One region of the Leisingera sp. SA32 genome, then DNA from elsewhere that is predicted to be linked to it. Evidence: riboswitches for the same ligand, from Rfam matches in the RefSeq annotation. Region 1 holds a riboswitch; the other holds the start of a gene.
What was found. Region 1 has a riboswitch for thiamine pyrophosphate ahead of thiB (thiamine ABC transporter substrate binding subunit). Riboswitches for the same ligand answer to the same signal wherever they lie in the genome.

Region 1 (4,981 bases):
TCATGGCTGACCATCATCACGGTGGCACCGCTTTCGCGCGCGAGCGCTGCCACCAGATCCAGCATCTCGGCCTTCAAGGCCGGGCCGAGCGCCGCAAAGGGTTCATCCAGCAGCAGAAGGTCGCGGCCCTGTACCAGCACCCGCGCCAGCGCCACCCGGCTTTGCTGGCCGCCGGACAGGGCCGCGGGTTTGCGCGTTCCCATGTCCGTCAGCCCAACACGGTCCAGCGCCGCCGCCACCTGCTGCCAGTCAGACTGCGACAACCGCAGATTTGGATGAAGGCCCAGCCCGACATTCTGCGCCACGCTAAGATGTGGGAACAGGTTGCCGTCCTGAAACAGCATGGCCACCGGCCGTCGGCCCGGCGGTTGACGGCTCAGATCCGCGCCTTGCCAGCTGATCGTGCCGCGGTCCAGCGGCAGAAAGCCTGCTATCGCCTCCACCAGCGTGGACTTTCCGGCCCCCGAGGGGCCGATGATCGCGGTGCAGCTGCCGGGCCGGATTTCCAGATCCGCCTCTACCGCATAGGTGCCGTTCAGAATTCGACAGGTTTCAAGCTTCAGCATGCCAGCGGCCTCCGCGGTCCAATATCCAGAAGGCCCCCATCGACAGCATCAGCAGCAGAAGCGCCGCCGCTGCCGCAGCCTCCATACGATAGGCGCCCATCAGCCGGTAGATCTGCAGGGGCAGGGTTGCAAATTCCGGATCGGCAAACAGTGCCACGACGCCCAGATCGCCCATCGACAGCGCCGCCGCAAGTCCCGCGGCAAAGCCGATCTGCGCCCGCATCCGCGGCAGGTAGACATGGCGCACGAAATGCCACCCACGCATGTCCAGTGACAGCGACAGTCGGCCATAGCGGCCCAGCACCTCTTGCGCGCGTGGCGTCAGGATACGCATGGCAAAGGGCAGCGCCATCACTGCATTGACCAGGGCCGTCACCGGCAGGGCCAGTCGGAACGGGCTGGCAAACGGGTAGATCATGATGAACAGCCCGGTGCCGATCACCAGCGGCGAGGCTGCAAGCCCCAAAACCCCTGAGACTTCGGCCAGTCGACCACGCCCCACCGCAGCGGCAGCAGCCATTGGCAGCGCAAGCAGCAGCAGAATCCCGGTGCTGAGCGTGGCCACCAGAATGGAATTCACCGCCGCCTGCCAGACAACCCCGTTCAACGTGGCCAATCCCGGCACGCCTGCAAGAACAATCGCCGCCAGCGGCAGCAGCAAAAAGCCTGCCGCGAGCAGTATCCAGCCCGCATCCACTCCTCGGGCCAATGCGCTATGGCCGTCCCAACGCTGCACCGCGCGGTCCAGTCCGGCGCCAAAGCTCTCGCCTGCGGATGCCCGCAGTGCAACCAGCGCAGCGGCGCCAGTCAGCAGCAACTGCATCCCCGACAGCAGCGCGGCGCGGCTGAGGTCGAAATCGAAGCGGAAGGCCTGGTAGATCGCCAGCTCGATCGTGGTGGCGCGCGGTCCGCCGCCCAGCGTCAGCGCCACGGCAAAGCTGGACAGGCAGATGGCAAAAACCACCGCCAGCGCCCCCGGCACGGTCCGCCGCAGCATGGGTGCCTCCAGCAGGCGCCACATTGCCAGCGGGCCAGCGCCCAGCTGCGCTGCCAGACGGAACCGCTCCGCCGGGATCTCCTGCCAGCCCTGAAGGATCAGCCGGGTGGCCAGCGGCAGGTTGAAGAACACATGCGCCAGCACCACCCCGTGCAGCCCGTATATCTGCACAGGTTCCAGCCCAAACAGCGCCAGCAGCGCGCTCAGCCAGCCCGCCCGGCCGAACACGGCCAGCAGGCCCAGGATTGCCACGATTACCGGCAGGATAAAGGGCGCGCCCAAAAGCGCGATCAGCAGCCGCCGCCCGGCGAAGCGCCGCCGCGCCAGCGCGCGGGCCACCGGAATGGCCAGGCCGACGCTCAACACTGCCGACAGGCTGGCCTGGGTGAGGGTGAAGCGCAGTGCGGACCAGTCGCTGGCGGCCAGGCCGCTGCCGGTTTCCGCCCTGAAAGCCACAGCCCCCAGGGTGCCCAGGATCAGCGCCGCGACAAGCAGCGCCGCGCTGATCCCGACAGTTGCGCTTATTGGCTGAGCGCGTTCAGCCATTCGTCGAGCGCCGCATCGCGCAGGGATGCTGCCTCATCCTCGGACAGCAACAGCGCCTTGGTGGGCTGTGTCAGGGTCTCAAACCCGTCCGGCAGGCCATCCGCCGGGGTGACGGCGGGGTACATCCAGTTGGTGGTCGGGATGATCGACTGGAAGGCGTCGCTGACCATGAACTCCAGGAACTGATCCGCCAGTGCCGGCTGGTCAGAGCCTGCCAGCTTGCCGGCCACTTCGACCTGCATGTAATGGCCCTCGTCAAAGGCGGCAGCGGCCTTGGAGCCGTCTTCCTCGGCGATCAGGTGATAGGCGGGGGAAGTGGTGTAGGACAGCACCATGTCGGCCTCCCCCTCCAGGAACATGCCATAGGCTTCGGACCAGCCCTTGGTCACGGTCACCACGTTGTCGGCCAGCGCTTCCCAGATGGCGGGGGCTTCATTTCCATAGGCGGCCTTGACCCACATCAGCAGCCCCAGACCGGGGGTCGAGGAGCGGGGATCCTGGATCACGATCTTCGTGTCGCTGGCGGCCAACGCCTTGAAATCGGCAGGTGCAGCGGCATCGGCGTTGTGGACAAAGGCAAAATAGCCCCAGTCGTAAGGTACGAATGTCGCGTCGTTCCATTCAATCGGCAGGCTGTAGTCGGCGCTGACCGCATGATCGGCAATCAAGCCGGTTTCCTTGGCCGCTGCGGTCAGGTTGGTGTCCAGCCCCAGAACCACATCCGCGTCAGAACGCGCGCCCTCCAGCTTGATCCGCGCCAGCAATGCGGCGCCGTCACCAGCACCGACCAGTTTCAGGTCGCAGCCGCAAACCTCTTCAAAGGCTTTCTCAACCGCCGGGCCGGGCCCCCATTCGGAGACAAAACTGTCATAGGTATAAACGGTGAGTTCGGGCGTGTCGGCAAAGGCTGCCGAGGCGCCCAGCAGTCCCGCTGCAAATGCAAGATGTTTCATGCCATCCTCCTTTGCGGCTTTGGGCAAGGGTGGAGGCTGTCCAGTACCTTCCCTCCGCCGGTGTGATCCGGTTCAGGTTCAACGGGTGTCATCTCAGCGCCAAAAGCGCACCCCGAGGTGGCGCGGACACTAGGCCCCGAACGCGGAAATGACAAGCCAAACCCCGTTTCTTCTTCTGGCCTGAAAATATCCCGAGGGAGCCGCCGCAGCCGGCGGGGGCAGCGCCCCCATGCCCCTGTGTCGCAGCAGGAAACCTCTTGAGAGACCGCCCCCCGCCCGCTAAGCACGGCCCAAAGGAGACCGCGCCCTATGTCGATGAACAGCTTTGGACACCTCTTCCGCGTCACCACCTGGGGCGAAAGCCACGGGCCTGCGCTGGGCGCCACCGTCGATGGCTGCCCGCCGAACGTGCCGCTGGAGCCTGAAATGCTGCAGCAGTGGCTGGACAAGCGCCGACCGGGCCAGAACAAGAACACCACCCAGCGCAACGAGCCCGATGCGGTCAAGATCCTGTCCGGCGTGTTCGAGGGGAAATCCACCGGCACCCCGATCCAGCTGATGATCGAGAACACCGACCAGCGGTCCAAGGATTACGGCGAGATTGCCCGCACCTTCCGCCCCGGTCATGCCGACATCACCTACTTCCAGAAATACGGCAACCGCGACTATCGCGGTGGTGGCCGGTCTTCGGCGCGCGAAACCGCGGCGCGGGTTGCGGCGGGCGGTGTTGCACGTGAAGCAATCCGGGCGTTGGTCCCTGGGTTGGAGATCAAGGGCTATATGATCCGGATGGGGGAGATGGAGATCGACCGCAGCCGGTTTGACTGGGACGCGATTGAACAGAACGATTTCTGGATCCCGGATGCCGGGGCCGTGCAGGATTGGGAAGACTATCTGCAGGGCCTGCGCAAGGCGCATGACTCGGTTGGTGCGGTGGTTGAGGTCGTGGCCCGCGGTGTGCCCGCAGGCATCGGCGCGCCGGTGTATGGCAAGCTGGACACCGAACTGGCGGCGGCGATGATGTCGATCAACGCCGTGAAGGGCGTGGAAATCGGCGAGGGCATGAACGCCGCCCGGCTCAAGGGGTCGGAAAACGCGGACGAGATCTTCATGGGCAACGACGGTGCACCGGTCTATTCCTCGAACCACGCCGGCGGCATTCTGGGCGGCATTTCCACCGGGCAGGACGTGGTGGTGCGTTTTGCGGTCAAGCCGACCTCCTCGATCCTGACGCCGCGCCAGTCGATCCGCAAGGACGGCACCGCCACCGAGGTCATCACCAAGGGCCGCCACGACCCCTGTGTCGGCATTCGCGCGGTGCCGGTAGCCGAGGCGATGATGGCCTGCGTGATTCTGGACCACTTGCTGCTGCACCGCGGCCAGATCGGCGAGAATCAGGGCCTAATCGGCTGAAGAACAGGCTCTAACACGGGCAGAGTGCTGCGACTCCGGGGTGGCTAGCGGTGCTCTGTTACGCATTGGCTGTGATCGCCGAGCGCCGTCAGCACCTTGCAGCAGCCGCCGTTGCCGCCGTCGCACAGATGGCTGATCCGCTCCAGCTCCGAGGCCAGCTGTTCCAGTTTGCGAATGCGATCGCGGATATTGGCCAGCTGGCTGCGGGCAATGCGGTCGGCTGCGGCGCAGTCATCCCCCAGCTGGCCGTCCAGCCCCATCAGCGCCCTGATGTCCTCCAGTGAAAAGCCGAGGTCGCGGGCGTGTTTGATGAAACCCAGTGCCTCCATCCCCTCCTGCCCGTAGCGCCGCTGGTTGCCCGCATTGCGGCCCGGCTGTGGCAGCAGGCCAATTTCCTCGTAATAGCGGATGGTGGGCACCTTGACGCCGGTGGCCTCGGACAGCTGGCCGATGGAAAACATCACAACCCCTCTTGAAGCTATAGTGACTAGAGCAACTAGGTTGAC
Region 2 (4,981 bases), on a different contig from region 1:
CCGGGGGTCTCCCCCCGCTCATAGACTGTGACCTTTGCCCCGCGCTGCGCCAGCTCATGGGCGCAGGCGAGGCCAGCAAGGCCCGCGCCTGCGATGGTTATCATTCCGCGGGGTCCGCGGTGATAACAGCGGCAGGCACATACAGCTCACCGCCTTCGCGGAACTTGGCGGCCATGGCCTCCATGCCCTCTTTCTGGGCCTCGGCGCGGATGTCGTGGCTGATCCGCATGGAGCAGAACTTCGGCCCGCACATGGAGCAGAAATGCGCCACCTTATGCGCCTCTTTTGGCAGGGTCTGGTCGTGGAACTCGCGTGCGGTTTCCGGGTCCAGCGACAGGTTGAACTGATCCTCCCAGCGGAACTCGAAACGGGCACGGGACAACGCATCGTCGCGGCGCTGCGCCCCCGGCAGCCCCTTGGCGAGGTCGGCAGCATGGGCCGCGATTTTATAGGTGATGACCCCGGTTTTCACGTCGTCGCGGTCGGGCAGGCCCAGGTGTTCCTTGGGCGTCACGTAACACAGCATCGCGCAGCCGAACCAGCCGATCATCGCCGCCCCGATGCCGGAGGTGATGTGGTCATAACCCGGCGCGATGTCGGTGGTCAGCGGGCCAAGGGTGTAGAAGGGCGCCTCGTGGCAGCACTCCAGCTGCTTGTCCATGTTCTCCTTGATCTTGTGCATGGCAACATGGCCCGGCCCTTCGATCATCACCTGGCAGTCCTTGGCCCAGGCGATCTTGGTCAGCTCGCCCAGGGTCTCCAGCTCGGCAAACTGTGCTTCATCGTTGGCGTCGGCGATGGAACCGGGGCGCAGACCGTCGCCAAGGCTGAACGACACGTCATACTGGCGGCAGATGTCGCAGATTTCCTCGAAATGCTCATACAGGAACGACTCCTTGTGGTGATGCAGGCACCACTTCGCCATGATCGAGCCGCCGCGCGACACGATCCCCGTCACGCGCTCCACCGTCATCGGCACCATGTGCAGCCGCACGCCCGCGTGGATGGTGAAGTAATCGACACCCTGTTCCGCCTGTTCAATCAGCGTATCGCGGAACACTTCCCAGGTCAGGTCCTCGGCAATGCCGTTCACCTTCTCCAGCGCCTGATAGATCGGCACGGTGCCGATCGGCACGGGGGAGTTGCGCACGATCCATTCGCGGGTGTTGTGGATGTTGCGGCCCGTCGACAGGTCCATCACGGTGTCCGCGCCCCAGCGGATCGCCCAGACCAGCTTGTCCACTTCCTCCTCCATCGAGGAGGTGACGGCGGAGGTGCCCATGTTGGCGTTGATCTTCACCAGAAAGTTGCGGCCGATGATCATCGGCTCAATCTCGGGATGGTTGATGTTGGCCGGGATGATGGCGCGGCCGGCGGCGATTTCCGAGCGCACGAATTCCGGCGTCACGTAGTCCGGGATATTGGCGCCGAAATCATTGCCGTCGCGCGCCGCGTGGCAGGGCGACAGCTCGCGCAGCTGGTTCTCGCGGATCGCGACGTATTCCATTTCCGGCGTAATGATACCGGCGCGGGCATAGGCCAGCTGCGTCGGCGCCGCGCCATCCTTGCCCCGCAAGGGGGCGGGTTTCACGGGAAACTCAGCCACCAGCCGGTCGCCCTCGACAAAGCCGTTGTCCTCGGGCTTCACATCACGGCCTTGGTATGCCTCGACATCGCCGCGGTCCAAAATCCACTGGCGGCGCAGCTGCGGCAGACCCTGGCGGATGTCGGTCAGCACGTCCGGGTCGGTATAGGGGCCGGAGCTGTCATAGACCGGCAGCGGATCTTCGCCCGCGGTGGGGTGGGTCGCGATCTCGCGCATTGGCACGCGGATGTCCTTGTGGACCGCGCCGGGCACGTAGATCTTGCGCGATGCGGGCAATGCGCCTGTGGTGATCTTGGGATTGGGGACGTTCATTTTGGTGCTCCTCGAAGCCTAAACTTGGAAAAGACACCAGATGAGGTTTGGCTGGGAAACAGAGGGTGTACGGCCCCCTTGTTCAGTCATCGCAGGGCAAGCGGGGCTGTACATCCCCCGTGGCCAAGCGCGCCTAGCTTCCTACGCCAGTATCAACTGGGTCAGGTTCAAAGGGTCGCTTCACCGGTCCGGGTTGCCCCGCACCTGTCCACCTCTCAGTCCCCTTGGCGGGACTCCCCTGCGTGACTTTAGGGGTAGGCAGAGCCGGGCAGCGCGTCAACCTGAATTTTTGTAGATTATTATTTGTTATTAATACCAGCTAATTACGATCAGGCGCGCAGTGGCTCGGTGGCAAATTGCTGCGTTTGGGCATTGGCGCTTGATCGGGGGTGGCAAAGTTATCTATAAAAATCGCCAACGCCATCCGCGCATGGCAGGGACATGAGCACAGGAGACAGCATGCTGGACGCTGCACCCATCCGGACCGACTGGACCCGCGAAGAAGCGGAAGAGATCTACAACAAGCCCTTCATGGACTTGCTGTTTCAGGCGCACAGCGTCCATCGGCAGTATTTTGACCCCAACCAGGTGCAGAAATCCAAACTGCTCAGCATCAAAACCGGCGGGTGCGCCGAGGACTGCGCCTATTGCTCGCAGTCGGCGCGCAACGGCGCGCAGCTGTCGGCCTCCAAACTGATCGAAGTGCAGCGGGTGATCGCCGAGGCGAAGAAGGCCAAGGAAGGCGGCGCGACGCGCTATTGCATGGGTGCTGCCTGGCGCTCGCCCAAGGACCGCGACATGGCCGCACTGGAGGCGATGGTGCAGGGCGTCAAGGATCTGGGCATGGAAACCTGCATGACCTTGGGCATGCTGGACGAAGAACAGGTGTTCCGCCTGCGCGACGCGGGTCTGGATTACTACAATCACAACATCGACACCTCCGAACGCTATTACTCCGAGATCATCACCACCCGCACATTCGCCGACCGCATCGACACCCTGAACCGGGTGCGCGAGGCGGGGATCAAGGTGTGTTCCGGTGGCATCGTCGGCATGGGCGAGCAGCAGCTGGACCGCATCGACATGATGCTGGCGCTGGCCACGCTGGAGGCACACCCGGATTCGGTGCCGGTCAACATGCTGATCCCGATCGCCGACACGCCGCTTGCGAACGTCGAAAAACTGGACCCGATCGAGTTTGTCCGCTCGGTGGCGCTGGCTCGCATCCTGATGCCAAAATCCCACGTGCGCCTCTCCGCAGGCCGCACCGACATGTCGGACGAGATGCAGGCGATGTGCTTCTTTGCCGGTGCCAACTCGATCTTCGTGGGCGACACGCTGCTGACCGCCGACAACCCCGAGGAAGACAAGGACCAGCAGCTGTTCGACCGTCTGGGCATCACCGCGATGGCCGTGGGCTGCGACGGCAGCCGCTGATGGCGGGCGCCTTTCCACGGCATGAAAGATCGCTGGAGGCGCTGCGCAATCGCGGGCGCTACCGGCAATTGATGCCGCGGGAGGGGCATGACTTTGCCTCCAACGACTATCTGGGGCTGGCGGGCAGCGAGGTGCTGCGCGCCGCCGCCGCAGACGCGCTGGCGCGCGGCGTACCGGTGGGGGCAGGTGGCTCGCGCCTGCTGCGCGGCAACGACGCCGAGCATCAGCGGCTGGAGGCCGAGGCGGCCGACTTTTTCGGCACGGAGGCGGCGCTGTTCATGGGCGGCGGCTTCACCGCCAATCAGGCGATCTTCTCCGTCCTGCCGCAGCAGGGCGATCTGGTGCTTTATGATGCGCTGATCCACGCCAGCACCCATGACGGCATGCGGCTGGGCCGGGCCGAGACCCGCAGCTTTGCCCACAGCGATGCCGACGACGCAGCACGGGTGCTGCAAGATTGGCGCGCCGCAGGCGGTGCGGGGCAAGTCTGGATCGCGGTGGAGGCCGTCTATTCCATGGACGGCGACCTTGCCCCATTGGAGCCCCTGATGACGCTGGCGGATGCCGAGGGCGCTGTTCTGGTGGTCGACGAGGCGCATTCCACCGGTGTGTTCGGCGATATGGGGCGCGGGCTGGCGCATGACATCGCCCACCGCCCCAACGTCCTATCCCTGCACACCTGCGGCAAGGCGCTGGGCGCCTCCGGCGCGCTGATCTGCGGCCAGCGGGTTTTGATCGACACCCTCATCAACAAGGCGCGGGGCTTTATCTTTGCCACCGCGCCCTCGCCGCTGAACGCCGCCCTCGTGCGTGCCGCGTTGCAAGAGTTGCGCCAGAATCCCGCTCGCCGCGAACAGGCGTGGGCCGGGATCACCCATGCCCAAGGCGAGGCAAAGCGCCTGTGCGGGCTGGACGGTTTTGACAGCCAGATCCTGCCGGTGCTGATCGGCGACGACAAGCGCACCATGGCGCTGGCCGCGGCGATGCAGGCGCGCGGCTATGACATTCGCGGCATCCGCCCGCCCACGGTGCCGCGCGGCACTTCGCGGCTGCGGCTGTCGATCACTTTGAATACTTGGGCAGGGGTCATCACTGCGATGTTCGAAGACCTCGCCCGCGAATTGGAGACACGTCCATGACGCCCAAAAACACGCTGATCGTGACCGGAACCGACACCGGTATCGGCAAGACCATCTTCTCGGCCGGGCTGGTGCAGGCGCTGGAGGCCACCTACTGGAAACCCGTGCAATCGGGGCTGGAGGAGGAAACCGACAGCCAGATCGTCACCCGTCTGTCCGGCCGCCCGGCGCTGCCGGAGGGCTATCTCTTGCAGCTGCCCGCCTCGCCGCATCTGTCGGCTGAGGCCGAGGAGGCGGAAATCGACACCGAGACGTTGCAACTGCCGGACGCCGACGGCGTTCTGGTGGCAGAGGGCGCGGGCGGTCTGATGGTGCCGCTGAACCGGCGGGAGCTGTATCTGGACCTGATCGCGCGCTGGGGGGCGCCGGTGATCCTTTGCGCGCGCACCCAGCTGGGCACGATCAACCACACGCTCCTGTCGCTGAAGGCCCTGCGCGATGCGGACTGCGAGGTGGTGGGCGTCGCCTTCATCGGCAACCCGGAGCC

Region 2: it holds a riboswitch for thiamine pyrophosphate, as region 1 does, so the genes downstream of both, thiC (phosphomethylpyrimidine synthase ThiC) here and thiB (thiamine ABC transporter substrate binding subunit) in region 1, are expected to answer to the same signal.

What each region holds. Positions count from the first base shown of each region.
Region 1 is NZ_JBVYHB010000001.1:338,952-343,932, forward strand. Features, by position in the region: gene AC0IPL_RS01665 (thiamine ABC transporter ATP-binding protein) at 1-566, opposite strand, end outside; gene AC0IPL_RS01670 (thiamine/thiamine pyrophosphate ABC transporter permease ThiP) at 553-2,109, opposite strand; gene thiB (thiamine ABC transporter substrate binding subunit) at 2,085-3,062, opposite strand; TPP riboswitch at 3,095-3,187, opposite strand; gene aroC (chorismate synthase) at 3,372-4,475, shown strand; gene AC0IPL_RS01685 (MerR family transcriptional regulator) at 4,520-4,936, opposite strand.
Region 2 is NZ_JBVYHB010000017.1:49,305-54,285, reverse strand. Features, by position in the region: gene AC0IPL_RS18800 (FAD-dependent oxidoreductase) at 1-104, opposite strand, end outside; gene thiC (phosphomethylpyrimidine synthase ThiC) at 101-1,918, opposite strand; TPP riboswitch at 2,040-2,168, opposite strand; gene bioB (biotin synthase BioB) at 2,378-3,355, shown strand; gene AC0IPL_RS18785 (8-amino-7-oxononanoate synthase) at 3,355-4,494, shown strand; gene bioD (dethiobiotin synthase) at 4,491-4,981, shown strand, end outside.